Regions from separate parts of the Rossellomorea sp. GAMAL-10_SWC genome, predicted to be linked through region 2. Evidence: riboswitches for the same ligand, from Rfam matches in the RefSeq annotation. Region 2 holds a riboswitch; each other region holds the start of a gene.
The links. Region 2 has a riboswitch for thiamine pyrophosphate ahead of V5E38_RS15910 (ABC transporter substrate-binding protein). Riboswitches for the same ligand answer to the same signal wherever they lie in the genome.
Positions count from the first base shown of each region.

Region 1: it holds a riboswitch for thiamine pyrophosphate, as region 2 does, so the genes downstream of both, thiD (bifunctional hydroxymethylpyrimidine kinase/phosphomethylpyrimidine kinase) here and V5E38_RS15910 (ABC transporter substrate-binding protein) in region 2, are expected to answer to the same signal.
Region 3: it holds a riboswitch for thiamine pyrophosphate, as region 2 does, so the genes downstream of both, thiC (phosphomethylpyrimidine synthase ThiC) here and V5E38_RS15910 (ABC transporter substrate-binding protein) in region 2, are expected to answer to the same signal.

Region 1 covers NZ_CP144911.1:4,734,054-4,741,826, forward strand. The annotation lists gene V5E38_RS22825 (FTR1 family iron permease) at 1-551, shown strand, start outside; gene V5E38_RS22830 (hypothetical protein) at 541-915, shown strand; gene V5E38_RS22835 (FeoA family protein) at 1,134-1,364, shown strand; gene feoB (ferrous iron transporter B) at 1,358-3,358, shown strand; gene V5E38_RS22845 (FeoB-associated Cys-rich membrane protein) at 3,377-3,529, shown strand; TPP riboswitch at 3,635-3,745, shown strand; gene thiD (bifunctional hydroxymethylpyrimidine kinase/phosphomethylpyrimidine kinase) at 3,882-4,688, shown strand; gene cytX (SLC5/6 family protein) at 4,681-5,919, shown strand; gene thiM (hydroxyethylthiazole kinase) at 5,903-6,730, shown strand; gene thiE (thiamine phosphate synthase) at 6,706-7,341, shown strand.
Region 2 covers NZ_CP144911.1:3,199,074-3,206,846, reverse strand. The annotation lists gene hmpA (NO-inducible flavohemoprotein) at 21-1,265, opposite strand; gene V5E38_RS15920 (RrF2 family transcriptional regulator) at 1,452-1,895, shown strand; gene racE (glutamate racemase) at 1,987-2,778, opposite strand; TPP riboswitch at 3,011-3,120, shown strand; gene V5E38_RS15910 (ABC transporter substrate-binding protein) at 3,209-4,201, shown strand; gene V5E38_RS15905 (thiamine-binding protein) at 4,214-4,504, shown strand; gene V5E38_RS15900 (ABC transporter permease) at 4,504-5,271, shown strand; gene V5E38_RS15895 (ABC transporter ATP-binding protein) at 5,268-5,999, shown strand; gene V5E38_RS15890 (TatD family hydrolase) at 6,004-6,771, shown strand; gene V5E38_RS15885 (helix-turn-helix domain-containing protein) at 7,124-7,348, opposite strand; gene V5E38_RS15880 (GerMN domain-containing protein) at 7,549-7,773, shown strand, end outside.
Region 3 covers NZ_CP144911.1:165,395-173,167, reverse strand. The annotation lists gene V5E38_RS00865 (hypothetical protein) at 1-194, shown strand, start outside; gene V5E38_RS00860 (YjcZ family sporulation protein) at 367-498, shown strand; gene V5E38_RS00855 (hypothetical protein) at 556-1,089, opposite strand; gene V5E38_RS00850 (small acid-soluble spore protein H) at 1,520-1,699, shown strand; gene thiC (phosphomethylpyrimidine synthase ThiC) at 1,945-3,723, opposite strand; TPP riboswitch at 3,860-3,974, opposite strand; TPP riboswitch at 4,212-4,321, shown strand; gene V5E38_RS00840 (thiamine phosphate synthase) at 4,410-5,024, shown strand; gene thiO (glycine oxidase ThiO) at 5,008-6,099, shown strand; gene thiS (sulfur carrier protein ThiS) at 6,126-6,329, shown strand; gene V5E38_RS00825 (thiazole synthase) at 6,332-7,099, shown strand; gene V5E38_RS00820 (ThiF family adenylyltransferase) at 7,096-7,773, shown strand, end outside.

The sequences.
Region 1 (7,773 bases), 1.5 Mb from region 2:
GTTATTGGTTACATAGCAAATCCAATACTAAGCAATGGCAACAGTATATTAAAACTAAGAGTGATAAAGCTTTAAATACTGGTAGTCTATTATCTTTATCAATTCTTGCGTTTTTAGCAGTTTTCCGTGAGGGAACTGAAACGGTATTATTCTTTATTGGAATGGCGTCATCAATAAAACTGTCGTCATTATTAATAGGAATTGGGTTAGGATTTGCAATTTTAGCAATACTAAGCTTCTTAATCTTAAAGGTTGGTCTGAAAATTCCAATGAGACCGTTTTTCCTTATTTCAAGTATATTAATGTTCTATTTATGCTTTAAATTTGCCGGCATGGGAATTCATGGTTTACAACTATCTGGATTACTTCCAGCGACTCAGGCACCTATTCCTACAATTGATTTCTTTGCGATTTATTCAACTTGGGAGAGCTTTGTACCCCAGATGATTTTGTTGCTAATAGCTTGTATTACTGTTATTTATAATAGATTCTCAAATAAAAATAATAATAAAAGTAGTAAAAATTCAGGGGGAACGAAAAATGTTATCTAATAAAAAACTAGTCGCAGCAATGGCTTTAGGACTATCTTTAACTTTATCTGCATGTGGAACGAAAACAGACAATGCAATTAAAACTGGTTCTGATGATATGATCAAAACGATTTCAGAATTAAAAACACAAATTTCAAATAATGATGAAGTAAAGGCAAAAGATAGCGGAGAAGCCCTTGAAAAATCATGGGAAAAATTCGAAGATTCGGTAAAAGGTAAAGACAAAGATCTTTATGAAAAAGTTGAAACGCCACTTCATATTATTGAAGCAGGAGTAAAAGTATCCCCATTGAATGCAGATACACTTAACCAAGCTGGTGACGAATTAGAAAGTGTATTAAAAGAAGTTAAAGATTTAAAATAATAAACAATAATCATCGTTTTCTAAAAAAGCCTACATAGAAATATCTTTGTAGGTTTTTTCTTGATTTTATTCACGCAATTTTGGGGATTTTTTCTTAAGTTAACCTTTTCATAAAAGCAGGTAGACAATTAACTTGTCTTCACTTAAGATAAAGATATTGATAAGGATTATCATTATTAATTGTTTATATAATAAGTTTTGATCCGGGGGAATCACTTATGTTACTTTCAGAATTAAAAATAGGCGAAAAAGCAAAAATAACGGACTTGTCATCACTAGGTGAGGCAGTGAAGAGACGTCTTTTAGATCTAGGGATAAGTGAAGGGGCTATGGTCTGCCTACAATGTACAATGCCGTTCAAAGGGCCTTGTATGATTGAAAATTGCGGACAATCACTTGGCATTCGATTTCATGATGCATCTGGGATAAAGGTAGAAAAAATATGTTAAATATAGCGCTTATTGGAAATCCAAATACAGGAAAAACTTCTCTATTTAATAATTTAACAGGTACATACCAATATGTAGGAAATTGGAGTGGGGTTACCGTTGAAAAAAAGGTAGGGAGTATAAAAAATAAACTTGGAAATCTAATTGATTTACCAGGTATCTATTCTCTAAGCCCTCTTTCAAAAGATGAGGCCGTTGTTTCACATTTTTTTGTAAATGAAACATTTGATGGGATGATTAATATTGTTGACGCTGCTCAATTAGAAAGAAATTTAATGCTCACTCTTCAACTTCTAGAGTTTAATAAATCAATGATTATTGGTCTAAATATGGTTGATGTTGCTAAAAGAAGAGGAATTTCAGTTGATCCTTCTAGTATCTCAAAGATATTACAAGTACCAGTTATTCCAATTGACGCTAGATCGGGTAAGGGAACAAACGAGGTAAACGAATTACTAGAGACAATTCCTCAATCTGAAGTTGAGTTTGAAATTGATTATGGAATAATTATTGAAGACGGTATTAAAAATATTATGACACTATTACCTTCAACTTTATCTATTCCTAAAAGATGGACTGCAATACAAATTTTAGAGGGCAATAAAGAGGTAATTGAATTCATCGCTTCATCCTACGATTTTAGTAAAATTGACCAAGTAATTAAAATAACAGAGGCACAATTACACAGTGAAAAAGGTGTATCACCTTCAAAATGGATTTATTCTATAAGAAAAGAAGTCATTTCAAAATTAATTGGAAGTTCTGTAGAGAAAGAATCTAATGAAGCAGTTACATTAACTGATCGCATTGATCGATTTGTGACACACCCAATTTTGGGTATTCCTATTTTCCTAGTTACAATGTTTTTAATGTTTAAGCTTACTTTTGATTGGTTGGGGTTACCCTTATCTGACGCATTAGATGGGTTTTTATCAGGATCTGTAACGGACTGGCTAACAAATGGCTTAAATGCAATACATGCATCTGATTTTATAAAAGCAGTTGTTCTTGATGGTATTGTTGCCGGTGTTGGTGGAGTTTTAGTCTTTGTTCCACAAATTTTTATTTTGTTTTTACTAATTTCATTCCTTGAAGATTTTGGATATATGTCTCGAGCGGCTTTAGTAATGGATCGTTCGATGGAAATGGTTGGTTTAACTGGTAAGGCATTTATTCCAATGATTATTGGATTTGGTTGTAATGTACCTGGAGTTATGGCTGCAAGAACAATTGAACAGCCTAGAGAGAGATTACTCACCATTTTGTTAACACCATTAATGTCTTGTTCGGCGCGTTTACCAGTATATGCACTTTTCGTTGGAGCGTTTTTTGCAAAAAATCAAGCAATAGTTGTTTTTTCACTCTATATACTCGGAATAGTAGTTGCATTAGTATTAGCTAAGGTTTTTTCATCTACTATATTAAAGGGTGAATTTTCATTATTTGTCGTAGAACTCCCACCGTACCGTATGCCACAAGGTAAAGCTTTATTTAGAAGCACATGGGATAAAGGTAAAGGATTTATTCGAAAAGCAGGTACGTTTATTTTTGGTGGTTCTGTAGTAATATGGTTATTATCTTATATGGGACCAAGTGGTTTAGGTGTTTCGATGGATGATAGCTTTTTAGCAATGATTGGCGGAATACTTACACCAATACTTGCACCTTTAGGTTTCGGGACGTGGCAAGCAGGTGCTTCTTTACTAACAGGATTTTTGGCTAAAGAGGTAGTCGTATCTGCCATGAATATTATCTATCATGTGCCAAATGCACATTCTTTACAAGGAATATTGTCAACACAGTTTTCTGCACTTTCTGCATTTAGCTTTATGGTATTTGTCTTATTGTATGTACCATGTCTTGCAACTGTTGCGACAATTCGTAAAGAGACAGGTTCTGCTAAATGGACGTATTTCTCAGTTGGATATGCACTAGTTATTGCGTATATATTAGCGCTAATTATCTATCAAGTTGGAAGTCTCTTAGGCTACTAAAGAAAGGGGTATCTACTTATGATTGTCAATATTATAATAGGAGCTCTTATTTTTGGATATGCAGGGTGGACACTTTTACGATATATAAAGAAAACGAAAAAAGGTAAATGTGGCTCATGCTCAATCGCAAAGACTTGTAGTTCAAATTGTGATACAAATTATTCAAAATAGAAATATAGCTTTAACTAAAAAGATAAAATTTAAAGTAAACTGTCTAAATACTTGAATAAAGTAGAAGGATTAATTAAGATGATAAAGTAATTAATTTAAATAATTGAATAGTACTAGGGGTGCCGTAAACGTTCGGCTGAGATTAAGACACATAAGTCTTTGACCCTTTAACCTGATCTGGATAATGCCAGCGTAGGAAAGTGAACGGTAGAATACATATTTTGTATTCATAACATTGATTTGTTCGAGCACAAGTCCTTATGGGATTTGTGCTTTTTTTGTATTTAAAATCAAGTTTCATCTTCTATCTGTAAGATCAAAGAGTTCTATTCATGAAATAGGGGGAAGAGAATTGAAGAAAGTATTAACGATAGCAGGCTCTGATTCAAGTGGTGGTGCAGGTATTCAAGCGGATTTAAAGACGTTTTCAGCTCATCGTGTTTTTGGAATGAGTGTAATTACAGCAGTAACTGCTCAAAATACGCAAGGAGTGTTTGCAGTACAAGATATGACACCAGAGATGATTGCTAGTCAGTTAGATGCAATTTTTACTGATATTGAAGTCGATGCTGTAAAAATTGGAATGGTATCTCAAATAAAGACGATTAAAGTCATTGCTGAGAAACTAAAGCAATATAAACCAAAGCAAATCGTAGTTGATCCAGTTATGGTTTCAAAAAGCGGATTTGACTTATTAAGTCCGGATGCAAAGGAAGCTTTAATACAAAAATTGATTCCATTAGCAACTGTTATTACGCCAAATCTTCCTGAAGCAGAAGTCATTACTGGAAGAAAAATTACAACGATTGAAGAGATGAAAGAAGCTGCTATTCAAATTCACTCATTAGGTGCTAAAAACGTCCTTGTAAAAGGTGGTCATCTAGAGGGGGAGGCTACCGATATTTGTTTTAATGGCGAGGAATTTACAAGCTTTAATAGCGTTAGAATTAATACAATTAATACCCACGGTACAGGTTGCACTTTATCTTCAGCCATTACATCTAATTTAGCAAATGAACTTGAATTAAATGAGGCAATTAGAGAGGCGAAAAACTATATAACATTAGCAATCCAACATTCCTTTTCAATCGGAAAAGGGGTAGGTCCTGTACATCATTTTTACTCATTGTATGAAAAGGCAGGAGCTCAATATGTCTAATCAAAATGTAAAAATGACGAAGTGGAACTTTACAACACTTTGGTTTGGTGCGGCAGTTTCTGTAGCAGAAATTATGACTGGTGCCCTAGTAGCACCACTAGGTTTTACGAAAGGCTTGACGGCCATTTTAGTAGGGCATTTACTTGGAACATTATTGCTTATATTAGGTGGAGTCATTGGTTCTCAGCAAAGATTATCAGCAATGGAATCTACAAAAATTTCATTTGGTAGCTATGGTAGCTATTTGTTTTCGCTTTTGAATGTTCTACAGTTACTAGGCTGGACAGCAATTATGATTTTAACAGGTGCTCGCTCAATCAATTTAGTTACAATTAAAGATTATCGGTTTGACCACCTATGGGTTTGGTGTTTAGTAATTGGAGTATTGATCGCAATCTGGTTGTACTTTGGGCAAAATGCTTCAAAAAAACTTAATAGTTTAGCCGTTTGTTTGTTATTTGTCTTAACAATTATGCTCTGTTTTGTCATTTTTAAAAGTGATAAGATCCTAACCCAACCAAGCACTTCAGGATTATCTTTTGGTGCAGCCGTTGAATTATCGGTAATTATGCCATTATCGTGGATTCCATTAATTAGTGATTATACTCGTTTCGCGAAGACAACAAAAGATGGAGCGATTGGTAGTTTTATAGGTTATATGTTTGGTAGCTCTTGGATGTATATTATTGGGCTAGGCGCAGCATTAGCATTTAATCAAGTAGACCCGGTTGCTGTTTTAATGAGTGCAAATCTAGGATTATTTGCAGTTGGTATCGTCGTCTTAGCAACTGTTACAACGACTTTCATGGATGCTTACTCTGCCGGAATATCAGTTACAACCATTTTTCCAAAGCTAAATGGAAAACATATCGCCCTAATCGTTACAGCTCTTGGAACATTATTGGCCGTTATTTTCCCAATAGAGAAGTATGAAGGATTTTTATATACAATTGGTTCTTTTTTTGCACCGTTATATGCAATTTTATTAACGGACTATTTTATTCTAAAAAGAACAAATATAAGTAAATCGTTGAAGATTGATTGGATCGCGTTTATTACATGGATTTTAGGAGTTTTTATTTATCGTAAGTTTGTACAATTAGACTTCTTCCTTGGAGCTACTGTTCCAAGTATGATTTTAATTTGTGTCATTTATATAGTTGTTCAGTTTGTTATTAATAAGCTTGTTCCAAAGCAAATCGGGGGAGAAAAAAATGTTAACTATGAATGAAATGAGTCAAATTCTTGAAAGTGTGAAAGAGAAAAAGCCTTTAGTTCATCACATTACAAATTATGTAACTGTAAATGACTGTGCAAATATGGTGTTAGCCCTAGGTGGATCACCAGTTATGGCAGATGATTTAGCCGAAGTAGAAGAAATGGTATCTTTTGCATCAGCACTTGTTATTAATATTGGAACATTAAATGAAAGAACAATTCAATCAATGATTAAGGCTGGTAAAAAAGCTAATCAATTAGGCGTACCAGTTATATTAGATCCTGTTGGTGTAGGAGCAACTACTTTACGTACAGAAACGACTTCTAAATTATTGAAAGAAGTACGTTTTGCAGTAGTTCGTGGAAATATGTCAGAAATTAAAATGATTGCTGGCTTAAAGGTTCAAATTAAAGGTGTGGATTCTGTAGCTGGTGAAGAAGACGGCGTTGAAATTGCAAAATCTCTATCAGCGAAATTAGGCTCAGTAGTTGCAATTACAGGTGCAGTAGATATTATTGCAGAACAAGACCGAGTATGTACCATTTCAAATGGAGATAAAATGCTAGCTGATGTAACTGGAACTGGATGTATGAGTACATCATTAATTGGAACTTATGCTGGTGCAACGACTGATTATTTCCTTGCAGCTGTTTCCGGTATTACGACAATGGGTCTTTGTGGAGAGCTTGCTAAGGCTCGCCTAACTGAAGGGCAAGGAATCGGTACATTTAAAGTAAACTTATTTGATGAAGCATCTAAAGCTTCTGTTGATACACTTCTAACGGGAGGAAAAATCGAATGGCTACAGCAAAAAGTAAAATAGATTATAAGCTTTATTTAGTAACGGATCGAGATGTATTAGGATCAAGGGATTTAGTTCAATCTGTTGAGGAAGCAATTAAAGGTGGAACAACAATCGTACAAATAAGAGAAAAAAATTGTAGCAGTCTAGATTTTTACAGTATTGCTATGCGAGTAAAAGAAGTCACTTCAAAATATAATGTTCCATTGATTATTAATGACCGTTTAGACATCGCATTGGCGATACAGGCTGATGGCTTGCATATCGGTCAAGAAGATTTACCTTTGACTGTGGCTAGACAGATTGTTGGGGAAGATATGATTATTGGTGTATCTGCATCAACATTAGAAGAAGCAATGATTGCACAGGAACAAGGTGCGGATTATGTTGGTATTGGTTCAGTGTATCCGACGAGTACAAAACTAGATGCAAAATATTTAGCACTAGATGAGTTACGAAGAATACGTGAGGCAGTAAAAATTCCAATCGTAGGCATCGGTGGAATTAATGAAAAAAACGTTGCTGAATTAATGGAAACAAAAATTGACGGTGTTGCAATTGTTTCTGCGATATTAGGGAAAGAAGATATTAAATCGGCTGCTGAATATTTGAGTATGTTGGTTAATAAGTAATAAATTAGTATCTAGGGTATCTATTACATCGTTATTTGATGGATAGGTGCCCTTTTTGTATTTTAAGAGGAAAACTTGATTGTCATGAACTATTTAAAAATCATAGATTCATATCAATTCTTTAATTGATTTAAGAAGAATTAGAACAATTGGCTAGTTTACCGTATGAAAGGATCAACTGTTGTGCGATTTTTAGTGTATAATTCCCCAACTAGTATGGGTAATTTATCATCTAATTGCAGTTTTGAAGTTTTTAATTGCAGATATAGCTATTTTAATTGCAGATTTGCCTTTATATGCAGTACTCCTTTTACTTGCACTGATATCCTGCTTATTTGCAGCTCTCTAGACTTATTTGCACAGTCAGGCTTCTTATTTGCACCCCTCTAAAACGCATTTGCACTCCCCCATCCAACAGTAATTCCGACTACA
Region 2 (7,773 bases):
TTGAGCATCCTTTCTAAATATTAACCTTGTTGAACAGGGCTTTTAGGCTCAGTGTCTAAATTCATTGCTGGTCCGAAGAATTCATAATGAATTTGTGCATCTTTAATTCCTAATTCTTTTAAGCTTGTTATAATCGCTTTTAAAAATGGTACTGGACCACATACGTAATAATCTGCATTGTCTGATTTAACATTGTTATTTAACCATTCTGCATCAATATAACCTTGCTTTTTAAAGTTATTATTTTGAAGATCTTCCTCAGATGGATTTTCATAAACAAATGATAAATTGTAATTTGTTAATTGCTCTTTTAATTGGTTTAGTTCATTTTCAAATGCTTGTAATTTACCGTTTCTTGAAGCGCTTATAAAGCTGACTTGACGATTTGGTTGATTGCTTGTAATTGACTTAGCCATACTGATTAATGGTGTAATTCCAACACCACCGCTTAAGAAAACAACATCTGAATCAGTTTCAGTATTTAAAGTAAATTCACCTGCTGGAGCAGTAATATCCAAAGTATCACCAACATTTACTTGATTGTGTAGGTAGTTTGAGAATTTACCAAGTGGTTGGTTTTCTTCAGCTTCTCTTTTTACTGAAATTCTAAAGTGATTTTTACCTGGTGCATCAGATAAGCTATATTGTCTGTTTGATAAATATTCTTCACCAGGAATTTGTGAGCGAACAGTAATATATTGACCAGGTAAGAAAGAAGGAACTGAAGAACCATCTTTAGGAACTAAGTAGAATGAAGTAATTACATCGCTTTCTTCAACTTTTTCGATGACTTTAAACTCTTTAAATTCAGACCAACCGCCTTCTTGGGAAGATGCTTCCTCATACATTTCTTTTTCGATATCGATAAATACTTGTGCAATAACTCCATATGCTTCCGCCCAAGCACCTAGTATTTCATCAGTTGCAGCATCACCAAGTACTTCTTTAATTGCCCCTAGTAAATGTTGCCCTACGATTGGATAGTGCTCTGCTTTAACTTGAAGACTGCGGTGTTTTTGCGCAATTTGTTTTACAACAGGAATAATTGTTGCTAGTTTATCAATGTTTTGTGCAGCAGCTAAAACAGTATTTGCAAGAGCAGTTTGTTGTCTACCTTGTTGTTGATTTGTATGATTAAATACATTTAATAGTTCAGGATGATTAGTAAATAAATTTTTATAGAATACTTTAGTGATTTCTGTACCCTTTACTTCTAAGACTGGAACTGTTGACTTAATAATATCAATTGTTTTTTGAGATAGCATGAAAAATCCCCCTAATCACGTTTTAAAGTAGTATTATAAATACATCTTTATCTTAGACCTAGAATTTATTTAAAGCAATATGTAAAATACATCTTTTTTGTATTTTTTCGCAAAAATGCATAAAAGTTTAAAAAAAGTTCACAATTATGCTATGATTAATCTTAAATAAAACAGTGAGGACAAGTTATGCGTTTAACAACTTATTCGGATTACTCTCTTCGTGTACTAATATTTCTAAGCTCTGAGCCACGTGAAAAATTAGTTAATATTAAGGACATTGCTGAAGCTTATGATATTTCTAAAAATCATTTAATGAAAATAATTTATAATTTAGGTAAGATGGGTTACATCGAAACAATTCGTGGCAGAAACGGTGGAATCCGTTTAGCTAAATTACCATCAGAAATAAATATCGGTGAAATAATTCGTAAAACTGAAGAAGACTTTAATATTGTAGAATGTTTTGAACACGGTAATACTTGTGTTATTACACCTGTTTGTTCTTTAAAACATATATTTAATAATGCATTAGAACAATTTTTACACGTTTTAGATCAATATACATTAGATGATATTGTAAAGAACAATGCGATGCTAAAAGATTATTTTTCAAGTAACACAAAAGAATAAATTTTTAGAAGAGCGTTCGTAATTTAAAAACACAAAAACCAACAAAGGCTTACTTTGTTGGTTTTTTTCATTTAAAGTGCTCTATTGACCTTTATAGTTTAATATACTTTACGTTTTCCATCGGTTCTTGGAATAAGGATGAAGCTATTTTACTAAAAATGGTTGGATCCCCAGTTGTAAAAAATTCATGTGAAGTGATTTCGTAGTTAGATAATATATTTTGTTGATCCAGAATTGCACTTACTTCTAGAGCTGTTTCATCACCAGAGCTGATAAGTTGGATTGATGGTCCCATCACTTTTTGGATGATTGGACCAAGTAATGGGTAATGCGTGCAACCTAGTATTAGGGTATCGATATTTGAATCAATAAGCGGTGCAAGAGTGTGTTTAACAATCTCAAATATTTCAGGTTTATTGTAGTCCCCATTTTCAACAATTCCAGCAAACTCTGGGCATGCCAAGCCTTCAATTATAACTTTGTCATTAATCCGCTTTAGTGCGGAATGATATGCTTTACTATTAATAGTAGCATTCGTTCCAATGACACCGATTTGGTCATTTTGTGTTAATTTTATTGCTGCTCTAGCACCTGGGCGGACAACTCCAATGACTGGAATTTGAAGTTTTTCTCGCATTTCATTTAAGACAACTGAAGTTGCTGTATTACAGGCGATGACTAACATTTTTATATCTTTCTCCAATAGAAAGTTAGTCATTTCCCAAGTGAATTCTCTGATTTCCGTATATGGTCGTGATCCGTATGGACATCTTGCAGTATCGCCTAAGTATAAAATGTCCTCTTTAGGTAATTGTCTAATAATTTGTTTGGCAACTGTTAAGCCCCCAACACCTGAGTCGATGACTCCGATTGGTTTATTCAAAAAATCCCCTCATTTTACTTAATAATTTGTTGATGTAGTATATTCTTTATTCATTTAAGATTTTACTATAAGAAATGATATTTTTGTTTATCATTCTCTTTTTAAAAATGTTAAAATTTCATAGTTTTATTGCTCTTATTAACAGAGTATTAAAACATTTAAACACAAGTTAAAAATAATTCGTAAATTCAATCATTATCTGTTATATTAATGAGGAAAAGTTTATATATGAGAAAAAATGTGGAGGAGCCAGTGTTGCTGGCTGAGATAGCATCCTTAAGATGTTGACTCTTAGAACCTGATCTGGGTGATGCCAGCGTAGGGAACAGTATCTCTTTTTAGATATGTTTTTTACAGCGCATTTACGTCCGGGTTAATATCCGGACGTTTTCTTTTTGTATAAACAAAAAACAAAAAGGAGATATAGATAATGAAAAAACTAGTAGTATTTTTAGTAGCTATTTGTTTAATGTTAACTGGGTGTGGTCAAGACAAAACTGCTACTACTAAAAAGCCAAAGCAATTAAAAAAGGTGACTGTCGTACTAGACTGGACGCCAAATACAAATCATACTGGGCTATTTGTTGCTAAGGAAAAAGGTTATTTTAAGGAACAAGGTCTTGATGTAGATATAATCAGCCCAGGAGAAACAGGTGCAGACCAATTAGTTGCATCTGGTAAAGCAGATTTTGGGGTTTCTTATCAAGAGTCAATTACACAAGCAAGAGTTCAAAATGTACCGATTGTATCTATTGCAGCAATTATTCAACATAATACTTCTGGATTTGCATCACCAGTGAAAAAAGGAATTAAGTCACCAAAAGATTTCGTTGGAAAAACATATGGTGGTTGGGGTTCACCGGTTGAAAAGGCTATTTTAAAATCACTTATGTCAGAAGAAAATGCGAATGTTAATAAGTTAAATATCGTTAATATGGGTGATGCTGATTTCTTTACAGCGGTAAAAAGAGATATCGATTTTGCGTGGATTTATCAAGGATGGACAGGAATTGAAGCAGAGCTACGTGGAGAAAAATTAAACATGATATATTTAACTGATTATAGTAAAAAGCTAGATTACTATACTCCAGTTTTAGCTACGAACGAAAAAATGATTAGTAAAAACCCTAAAATAGTAAAAGCGTTTGTGGCTGCAGCATCAAAAGGATATAATTTTGCGATTGATAACCCAAAAGAAGCTGCATCGATTTTAATAAAAGATAATCCGGACTTAGATAAAAAATTAGTGGAAAAAAGTCAAGAATGGTTAGCATCTAAATATAAAGATGATGCGGACCGTTGGGGTGAGCAAAAGTTATCAGTTTGGAAAAACTATGCTGATTTCTTAGCTGAAAATAAATTATTAGAAGGAAACTTTAAGCCAAAAGAAGCATTTACGAATGATTTCTTACCAGCGAAATAAGGAGGAGCAAAAATGCAAACTACTTTAATGAGTGTCCAAATTATACCGAAAACAAATAATATTGAGGATGTTATTCCAGCAGTTGATGAAGCAATTAAAATTATTGATGAATCAGGTGTAAAATATCAAGTTCAACCATTGGAAACAACTATGGAAGGCGACTTGAATCAATTATTAATGGTTGTTCAAAAAATGAATGAAAGAATGATTGAAATAGGTTGCCACAATGTAATAACTCAAATGAAAATACTTTATCAACCACAAGGTATTACGATGGATGTGTTAACGGAGAAGTACCGTTAATGAAATCTAAAAATATAAAAGGATGGCAACCTATCGTTGTCATCCTGCTTTTTTTAATTTGCTGGCAGCTAAGTATTAAAATTTGGAAAATCGAATCTTGGTTATTACCAGGACCAATCGCAATCTTTAAAGAAGGAATGAAATCAACTAATTCACTACTTCCTCATATTTCTTCTACAATTCAATTAACGATTATTGGTTTGTTAATTGGTAGTTTATTAGGATTTTTAATCGCATTTCTATTGCATTTAATTCCAGGTGTTAGGGAAGCTTTTTACCCATTATTAATTCTTTCGCAAAATGTACCAATTATCGTATTGGCACCGCTTTTAATTATTTGGTTTGGATTTGGTGTATTACCTAAATTAATTATTATTTCTCTTGTTTGTTTTTTCCCTGTTACAGTTTCAGCGTTGGATGGTTTCCGACAAACACCAAGTGAACTAATAAATTATATGAAAATGGCGGGAGCATCCAAATCACAAATTTTTTGGAAAGTTGAATTGCCTTTTTCTCTACCTTCCATTTTTTCTGGCTTAAAGATTTCAGCGACTTATAGTGTTATGGGAGCAGTTATCTCTGAATGGCTAGGAGCGAAATCTGGAATTGGGGTCTATATGACTTTAGCTTCATCTTCATTTAGAACAGATCGAGTATTTGTTTCAATTTTTATCATTATGTTTTTAAGTATGCTTTTCTTCTTCCTAATAGTTGTAATTGAACGTTTTACTGTTAAATGGAAAGTTAAAGGGGAGAAACGGAAATGACACTACAAGTGGAACAATTATCAAAGAGTTATAGCGGTCATCAAGTATTAGAAAATATATCCCTTTATGTAAACGAGGGTGAATTTGTATCGATTCTAGGTCCATCTGGTAGTGGGAAAAGTACGTTGTTCCATCTTATTGGAGGTTTAGTAAAACCAGATTCTGGAGAAGTAAAGTTAAATGGGTCGATAATAAATGGAGAACTTGGTCATGTTAGTTTTATGCCTCAGGATCATTCATTACTACCTTGGAGAACAGTATTAAAAAATATTGTTTTGTCACAAGAATTAAAACATAAGCCTGATGAAAAATTGGCAAGAGACTGGCTTAAAAGAACTGGCTTAGAAAACTATGAGAATGCTTACCCTCATGAATTATCTGGTGGTATGAAACAAAGAGTTTCATTTTTAAGGTCTCTACTAGCACCGCAGTCGTTCATGTGTATGGATGAGCCTTTTTCAGCTTTAGATGAGTTCACTAGACTTGAAATGCAGCAATGGCTTTTATCAATTTGGGAGGAGCAACGACGATCAATTTTATTAGTAACACATAATATTGATGAAGCGTTGTTAATGTCTGATCGAATTTATATATTTTCTGACAAACCTGCCAAAATCAAAGAACAAATCATAGTGCCATTTCCAAGACCACGTAAAAAAGAAATATTATTAAGTGATGAATTTACGGAATATAAAAGAAAAATCTATTTGGCTTTAGAGAAGGAGTAATACGATGAAAATGATAGATGCTCATATTCATTTAGATTCTTATGATACTAGTCAAAGAGAAGAAATATTAACTAATATACAAAGACACGAAATCGAAGCGCTCATTTCGGTATCAATGGATTTAAAATCTAGTAAGAAAAATTTAGAGTTGAAATATCAAAATAATAGTGTATATCCAGCATTCGGATTTCATCCTGAACAACAAATCCCTTCTGATGAAGAGGTTGATAAATTAATTGAATGGATTAAGAACCATCAGGATGAAATGGTCGCAATCGGAGAAGTTGGATTACCATATTATAAGAATTTAGAAGAAGAGATTGATTACGTACCTTATATTATATTACTAGAAAAATTTATCTCGCTTGCAAAAGAGTTAAATAAACCAATCATATTACATGCAGTATATGAGGACGCCGAAACCGTATGTAATCTATTAGAAAAATATTTTATTAAAAAAGCCCATTTTCATTGGTTTAAAGGTGACGAGGTTACAATAAATCGGATGATGAAAAATGAGTATTTTATCTCGATTACACCAGATGTATTATATGAAAATGAGATTCAAGACTTAGTAAAAAAGTATCCTTTAGAATTAATGATGATAGAAACAGATGGTCCTTGGCCATTTGAAGGGCCTTTTGAAAATGAGTGGACACATCCAAAATTTATGCATCAATCAGTTGCAAAAATAGCTGAGTTAAAAGACATAGATCTGTCAAGTGCATATAAAACTTTATATGAAAATACTAAGAGGTTTTATAGTATATAAAATAAGAAAATCGTTTTCCGACTGGAAACGATTTTTTTCACGTTGTTGAAAAACAACCTTGTCAATTAAATTAGCAAATTTTCGTAAAAGATTTTTTTATTTTAATTTTAGATAGGTAATAAGAGCTAAAATAAAATCCCCCTATAGCAGAGCATCTATCCTAATTTACAGATAGGCCTTTTATCTACTATAAGTAGGATATAAAGTATAACTTTCAATTTAGATAATCAGATTCTTTACAAGCAAGAAAATAGAGAAATGAAAAACTTAAGCTTCAATGTAAATACCAAAACCGGCATGTCATTAGAATGCCGGCAGTATGTTGGTTTGTAGAATTGTTTCTACAAAATAACTACAGTTCAAGCTCTCCCATACGAAGAAGCTCAATAACTGCTTGTGATCGCCCCTTAACCCCAAGCTTCTGCATTGCATTTGAAATATGATTTCTCACAGTTTTTTCACTTATAAAAAGTTCTTCAGCAATTTCTCTTGTAGTCTTATCTTGAACAAGAAGCTCGAATACTTCTTTTTCACGCTTTGTGAGTGTGTGCTTTGTTTGATAGTCTCTATCCTTCAACTGTGCTAACCCTCCTTGCTTGACCGAGCTGTTCTTCGGATGGGTATTCATTTAGTCTTTTTATAATATGAACGATAGGTCTTTTAGGTGAATATTTCCAGTAAATTTAGAGCTAGATTTAAATTATTTATTTTTTTCTATTTAGCTTGTTCTAAAAAATGTACAGGCTCGTATAAATAGTAAAAAAGCGTGGGGGGAGTATGGTGATGAAAAAAAGATTGTTAGTAACAGCGGCAGCGGTATGTGGAATTGCAACAATGAGTGGATGTAGTTTACTTCCAACGAAATCTTCAACTGACATTGATCCACCTAAAACTGTAGTTTATAAAAGTGATCAACCTTCAAAAGAAGTAGCAAAGAAAGAGGAAACTGTAAAAAGGGAATTATATTTAATTGATCGTAACGGGTATATTGTACCGCAAACG
Region 3 (7,773 bases), 2.0 Mb from region 2:
TCGCATTAAAACGACTAAGTAATTTACTTGCTTGCCAAAAGATTAGTAAAGATACGAAAGAAGTTGTACATATACGTTATTTTACTTGTACTGAAACACTTCAGCCTACTGATACTTATTTAGGTACAATTGCAGTGAAGTTTCAAAATGGTTATGTAGTTGAAACAGCAATCTCACTTCCTAAGGAAAAATAATTGATTTATTAAAACTTCGTCTAGGTAAAAGCCTAATTACAATATAGACTAGTTTCATAGTTGGCAAAAAAACATACGATACATTATCCACCTCTCCTAATTGTAATTTTCAATTAGCTGCATGACCCTAAGGGAATTTTCCCTTAAATATCGTATGAAGGAGGTCACATGTATGAGTACTGGACATCACGGACACCATCTTAACGGTTTTGCTTTAATCGTTGTTCTATTTATCTTATTAATCATTGTTGGAGCAGCTTGCTGGTCTGGATATGACGGATATGGATATGGACATCACTGGTAATCTTTAAAAACTATAAAACTCCTGTTAAATTTTAACAGGAGTTTTTTTTATAATATATTAAGAAGCTTGTGCTTGCTTAGAATGAATTGTATTGATATGTACTGAACTTTTTAAGACGAACAGTTTTTCTATTCCAAGGTAACGATCTAAACTTAACACGTAAGCTCGATTTAAAGAAAGTAAAATTCCAAAAGCGCTTGTATATAAGGTTAAACTTATTAAGTTCATATTACCGGAAAGAATGAAATTAATATGCATAAATAGACAAAATAAAACAGAAGGAAGGATAAATAAACCCATTATTAATAGAATACCAATTAGAATTTGAACTACAGGAATCGTGTAATTAAAAAATAAGTAATGCTTCATTGCAAAATGTTGAATGAAATATTTATAAAACTCAGGAACATTTGGCTTTTCAATGGCCAAAATAAAATAGTTTTTAATAAAAACCCCAGGTTCACTATACCAACGCTTCTCAGTAATTTTCGTAACCCCAGCAAATAACCAACCAATTCCAAATAGAATACGCATTAAAGTAAATAAACATTGAAAAGCATTATTTTTAAATTGCTGAATGAATAATTCCATCTAAATACTTTCTCCAATTCTTTATAGTAAGAAAGTTTAAATTCTTACTAATATCATGTGTTGTTTTTTTAAAATTGATATTTAATTCTCAAAGTTGATGATCCTCTATAAATTCCCCCTCCTTTACAGTTAAATGAAAATAGTTATCATTATCATTTACGTTTATAATCCTATCATCAGTGATAATCATTTTCAATGGTAATATTTGTATATAATCCTTCTTTACTTAACTCTTTTTATCACTTTTACTTCACTTGTTTACCTTCAGCATGTTCTCTTAAAAAACAATAAAAAAAAGACCTTCTCTCAATTTTTAGAGCTCCAGTCTTTAAAATGTGGTGCTTTTGAAGATGAATTTTATATGAATACTCAATCTCATCACGGTTAATACTATGTTAGGTTTCTATTTTTAATTAAGAGGAGGTTCCTTATGAATAAACAACGAGCTCAAGAAATTGCTTCTTCACCTGAAATGGCTAATGTGACATATAATGGAGTACCAATTTACATTCAACATGTTGATGAAACAAATGAAACTGCTAGAATCTATCCGCTAGGTCAACCAGATCGAGAGGAAGAAGTTTCAATCAATAGTTTGTCAGAACATTAATTCTTAAGTAAAAAAACAAACCTCTTTGTTGTGAGGTTTGTTTTTTATTGTTTCTCATTTTACCAAGACAAGCTTTCAATTAAACTGCATTTAAGGCATTCTTGTATCGTATCTTTCTTCTGGAAATCGTGTACACAATTTTTTTGAATTGTGCTCAATTCGATTTTTAACTGACTCATATTTCTTTCCAAATTCTTTATTTCTTTTATGATTTCTTCTACCCTATTCATATAAGGCTCACACCCTTATTGATAGATTTCTCCGCCCTGTTTTCTAAATTCGAGCGCTTTTTCTTTCATTCCTTCTTCGATCATTGAATCATTCTGAAGTTCTTCTTGTTTTACTTTATCTCGAATATCTTGTGAGATTCTCATACTACAGAATTTTGGACCACACATTGAACAAAAATGCGCTGTTTTAGCTCCTTCAGCAGGTAATGTTTCATCGTGATATTCAATTGCTCTTTCAGGATCAAGGGAAAGATTAAACTGATCACGCCATCTAAATTCAAATCTTGCTTTTGAAAGTGCATCATCTCTTTTTTGTGCACCAGGGTGCCCTTTTGCTAAGTCAGCTGCATGTGCCGCTATTTTGTATGTAATAACACCTACTCTTACATCTTCTTTATTTGGAAGACCTAAATGCTCTTTCGGAGTTACATAACAAAGCATTGCAGTACCAAACCAACCAATCATTGCTGCACCGATTGCTGATGTAATATGATCGTAGCCAGGCGCAATATCAGTCGTTAACGGTCCTAATGTATAAAATGGCGCTTCTTGACAAATTTCTAATTGTTTATCCATATTCTCTTTAATTAAGTGCATTGGTACATGTCCTGGTCCTTCAATCATAACTTGAACATCGTGTTTCCAAGCAATTTTCGTTAACTCACCTAGTGTTTCTAACTCAGCGAATTGTGCTTCATCATTTGCATCGGCAATTGAGCCTGGTCTCAGTCCATCTCCTAAAGAGAAGGTTACGTCATAACGCTTCATAATTTCACAAATTTCTTCAAAATGAGTATATAAAAAATTCTCTTTATGGTGAGCTAAACACCATTGAGCCAAAATAGACCCGCCACGAGATACAATTCCTGTCACTCGTTTTGCAGTTAATGGGATATAGCGTAATAATACTCCCGCATGAATCGTAAAATAGTCTACCCCTTGTTCCGCTTGTTCGATTAGAGTATCTCTAAACACTTCCCAGGTTAAATCTTCAGCGATTCCATTAACCTTTTCAAGCGCCTGATAAATCGGAACTGTCCCTACTGGTACCGGCGAGTTTCGGACAATCCATTCACGTGTTGTATGAATATTCTTCCCAGTAGAAAGGTCCATCATCGTATCCGCTCCCCAACGAGTAGCCCATGTCATTTTTTCTACTTCTTCCTCGATTGAAGACGTAACCGCTGAATTACCTATATTGGCATTAATTTTCACATGAAAATTACGACCGATAATCATTGGCTCACTTTCAGGGTGATTAATATTCGATGGAATGACAGCCCTTCCTTTTGCAACCTCATCACGAACAAATTCGGCTGAAACATTCTCTCGAATCGCAATAAATTCCATTTCAGGTGTAATAATTCCTTTACGAGCATAATGCATTTGAGTAATATTTCCATTATCTTTTGCACGTAATGGTTTTCTTTTTAACCCTTTAAATACTTCAACATTATGTTGATCTGACTCTTTTCTATATCCATTATCTTCAGGCTTTATTTCACGCCCTTCATACTCTTCAACATCATTTCTTTCGATTACCCAGTTATGTCTAATCGCCTTAAGTCCCATTCGAATATCAACTGAGCTAGCTGAGTCTGTGTAAGGTCCACTAGTGTCGTATACTCTAACTGGAGCATTTTCTTCTTCGCCAAAAGTGCCAGTTGTTGGACTTAATTGAATCTCACGCATTGGCACCTTAATGTCAGGTCTAGATCCTTCAACATATACCTTCTTACTTCCTGAAAAACTAGACATGATGGAAAAATTCATTTCATTTACAGAATTGTTCATTTGATTTCATTCCCCTTTTTAATTAGTTTAAAAAGGACGAAATCCAATCCATTTAAAGCATGAAAAAAAGCCGGAATCTTATGTTTAAGACCCGGCTAAGTGTTAGCAAAACTACATTAATAATTATGTAATCATTAATGAAAATTTCTAACTTCCCCACGCTGGTATGAACCAGATCAGGTCCTGAGGGTTAAGAAACTTAATCACGTTTCTCTCTCAGCCCAATTAATTGGACACCCCTAGTCAATCTATTAAATTGTTCAAACTAAATATAAACCCATAAATTTAAAATGTAAATGTTTTTATTTCCCTAAATTTTTACAGAAACTCCAAACAAAAAAAAGATTTTGGTTTTTTTTTATTCCTAAAAACACTTGATTTCACTATACTTCAAGCCCAATTTCTGGTACTAAAATTGGACTAGTAAAAATAAATTTAGTATTGAATATTATTTTTTATATGCTATGCTAAGATTAATTTTCATACATATTCATCACTAGGGGATCCCTTGATAAGGGCTGAGAATAAGGTAGTTACTTTTAAACCCTCAAAACCTGAACAGGCTAGTACCTGCGTAGGAAAGTGGCGCATTTTATACTTTTTTCGCGTGTAATGTAACCACTTTCTTTTTTTAGGAAAGTGGTTTTTTTGTTTGAAAAAATTTTGCAAATGAAAGAGGCTGGGCCATGGAACTTATTGCAATTACAGATGATCAGCACTCAGTCGAAGTACTTGCTACAAAAATAATTCAAATAATCGATGCAGTCGACTATGTACATATTCGCGAAAAGTCGAAAACGGCAATTGAGCTACTATCACTCTTAAATCTACTAAAAATAAACAAGGTAGATATGAAAAAAATTGTTTTAAATGATCGTTTAGATATAGCTATTTTCTCTAACCTATCAAATATTCACTTACCGGGACATGGTCTTCCCCTTGTTGATGTAAAAGAATATTTTCCTAATTTACGAGTAGGAAAATCAGTTCACACACTTACTGAAGCAATACAGGCAGAAAATGATAAAGCTGACTATATTCTGTACGGTCATTGTTTTGAAACAGAGTGTAAAAATGGATTAACACCTAATGGGATTGAACTAATTCCAGAAATGAAAAAAACGTTAACTATACCAATCTATGCAGTCGGCGGAATATTACCTGAACATATCCAAGTTCTAAAAGAGAACGAAATTGATGGTATAGCTGTCATGTCTGGCATATTTTCTGCCCGAAATCCTCTAGAAGCTGCGCTGCAATATTTTGAAAGGTGCAAATTCGCTTATGAACAAGAAATTTGATGTTGTATTAATTGGTGGTGGAATAATAGGTTGTTCCATTGCTTATTATCTAGCGAAAGAAAATATTCATGTCGCAGTTCTTGAAGGACAACAAGTTGGACAGAAAACAACTAAGGCAGCTGCTGGAATGCTTGGTGCCCATTCCGAGTGGGATCACTCCGAGTCGTTTTTTACTTTTGCTAGAAATAGTCAATTAACTTATTTTCACCTTCAAGAAGAATTAAAAGAATTATGTGGAATTGATATTGAACTTAAAAAAGGTGGCATTTTCAAACTAGCTTATACAGATTTAGAAAAAAAACAATTAACTCCGCTACTCACTCAAACTTCGGCACTTTGGTATAACCAGGAGGAGTTAAAAAAACAGATACCTGGCATTCATCCAAACATCATTGGAGCAGCTTATATTGAAGACGATGTGAATGTATTACCTGTTTCTGTCTGTAATGCGTTTTGCAAAAGTGCTCAAATTTTAGGTGCATCTATTTTTGAATATACACATGTATTTCAGATTCAAAAAAATGATTCACATTATTTAATTAAAACAACAAATGGCGATTTTGAAGCAAAAACTATAGTGGTTGCAAGTGGCGTTTGGAGTAATTCATTGTTTGGACAGCTTGGATTACAACACGAAATTATTCCCGTTAAAGGTGAATGCATCTCTGTCAAAAGTGAAAAGGTTGCATTAAAGCATACTCTCTTCCATGAACAAAATTATATTGTTCCAAGGAATGACGGCCGCCTTGTCATCGGAGCTACCATGTTTGATAACGAATGGAATGAGAACCCTAGCTTAAGGGGGATTGAGTCATTAATACAAAGCGCTAAAAAAATGCTTCCCGAAATTGATGACATGAAAATTGATTCATTTTGGGCAGGATTACGACCGCGAACTCTCGACTATAATCCCTTTATTGGAACTCATCCAGATGAGGATCAAATCTTATTTGCGACCGGCCATTTTCGAAATGGAATATTGCTTGCACCAGCAACTGGAAAATTAATTCGAGATTTGATCCTTAAGCGGAAAGTCAATCGTAACTGGATCGAAGCATTTAAAATCAATCGTTAATTTTAACTCTTTGGGGGTGTAATCTTTTGGAAATAAGGTTAAACGGAAAGAATATTGATATTTCGAGCATAACCTGTACAATTCAGGATCTGCTGAATGAATATCAATTAGAAAACCGAATTGTTATTGTCGAGGTAAATAAAGAAATTATTTATAAGGAACAGTATTCGTTAACTCATCTCTCTAACGGAGATTCTGTAGAATTAATACATTTTGTAGGTGGTGGCTAATTATGTTAAAAGTAGGAAATCATACGTTTCATTCAAGATTATTATTAGGAACAGGAAAATACCCTTCATTTGAAGTCCAGAAAGAAGCTGTTGAAGTATCGGAAGCCGAGATCCTAACTTTTGCTGTTAGAAGAATGAATATTTTTGAGGAATCTCAACCAAATTTTCTTGAACAATTAGATCTAACGAAATATAAATTATTGCCAAATACAGCTGGTGCAAAAACTGCTGAAGAGGCAGTTAGAATTGCACGATTGGCAAAAGCGTCAGGCTTGTGCGATATGATCAAGGTAGAAGTAATTGGGTGTGATAAATCATTATTACCTGATCCAATCGAAACATTGAAGGCATCAGAAATGTTATTAAACGAAGGCTTTATTGTATTACCTTATACTTCCGATGATGTTGTGCTAGCAAGAAGACTAGAAGAACTTGGTGTACATGCGATTATGCCAGGTGCATCTCCAATCGGTTCCGGAAAAGGAATTATTAATCCATTAAATCTTAAATTCATCATTGAGCAATCGAATGTTCCTGTTATAGTAGATGCCGGAATCGGGTCTCCAAAAGATGCAGCTTTTGCGATGGAACTAGGTGCTGATGGAGTCCTTTTAAATACTGCTGTTTCTAATGCGAAAAATCCTGTAAAAATGGCCTTTGCAATGAAGCTTGCTATTGAAGCAGGAAGGCTTGGTTATGAGGCAGGAAGAATTGAAGAAAAAAATTATGGTGAAGCTAGTAGCCCAATCACAGGGTTGGTGAATTCTTGACAAACCGTTATGCAAAGCAAGAATTATTTTTAGGAAGAGATCACCAATCAAACTTACAAAAAGCCAGTGCCATTATTATTGGTGTAGGTGCACTAGGCTCATCAATAGCAGAAATGCTTGTACGAGCAGGAATTGGAAATATAACAATTGTTGACCGCGATTACGTTGAATGGAGTAATTTACAAAGGCAATCTCTTTATACTGAAGAAGATGCTAGAAATAAACTACCTAAAGTAATTGCAGCTAAAAATCGACTTCAACAAATTAATAGTGAAGTGTCCATTACTAGTTTAATAACAGATATTACTAGTCTTAATATTGAAGAGCTGATTAAAGGTCAAACAATCATACTAGATGCAACAGATAATTTTGAAACTAGAATGGTAGTGAATGATGCAGCAATTAAGCATGGGATTCCTTTTATTTTTGGTGCGTGTGTTGGAAGCTACGGCCTCTCATTTCCAATTATTCCAGGAAAAACTCCTTGTCTTAACTGTTTATTAAATCATATACCAACTTTAAATATGACTTGCGATACAGTAGGAGTAATCAGTCCAATTGTGCAAATGATTGCTGCCTACCAAGTAACCTATGCCATGCAATATCTTACTAACTATGAACTTTTACCAATCTTACAATCGATTGATGTTTGGAAGCATGAAAAGTCTGATATA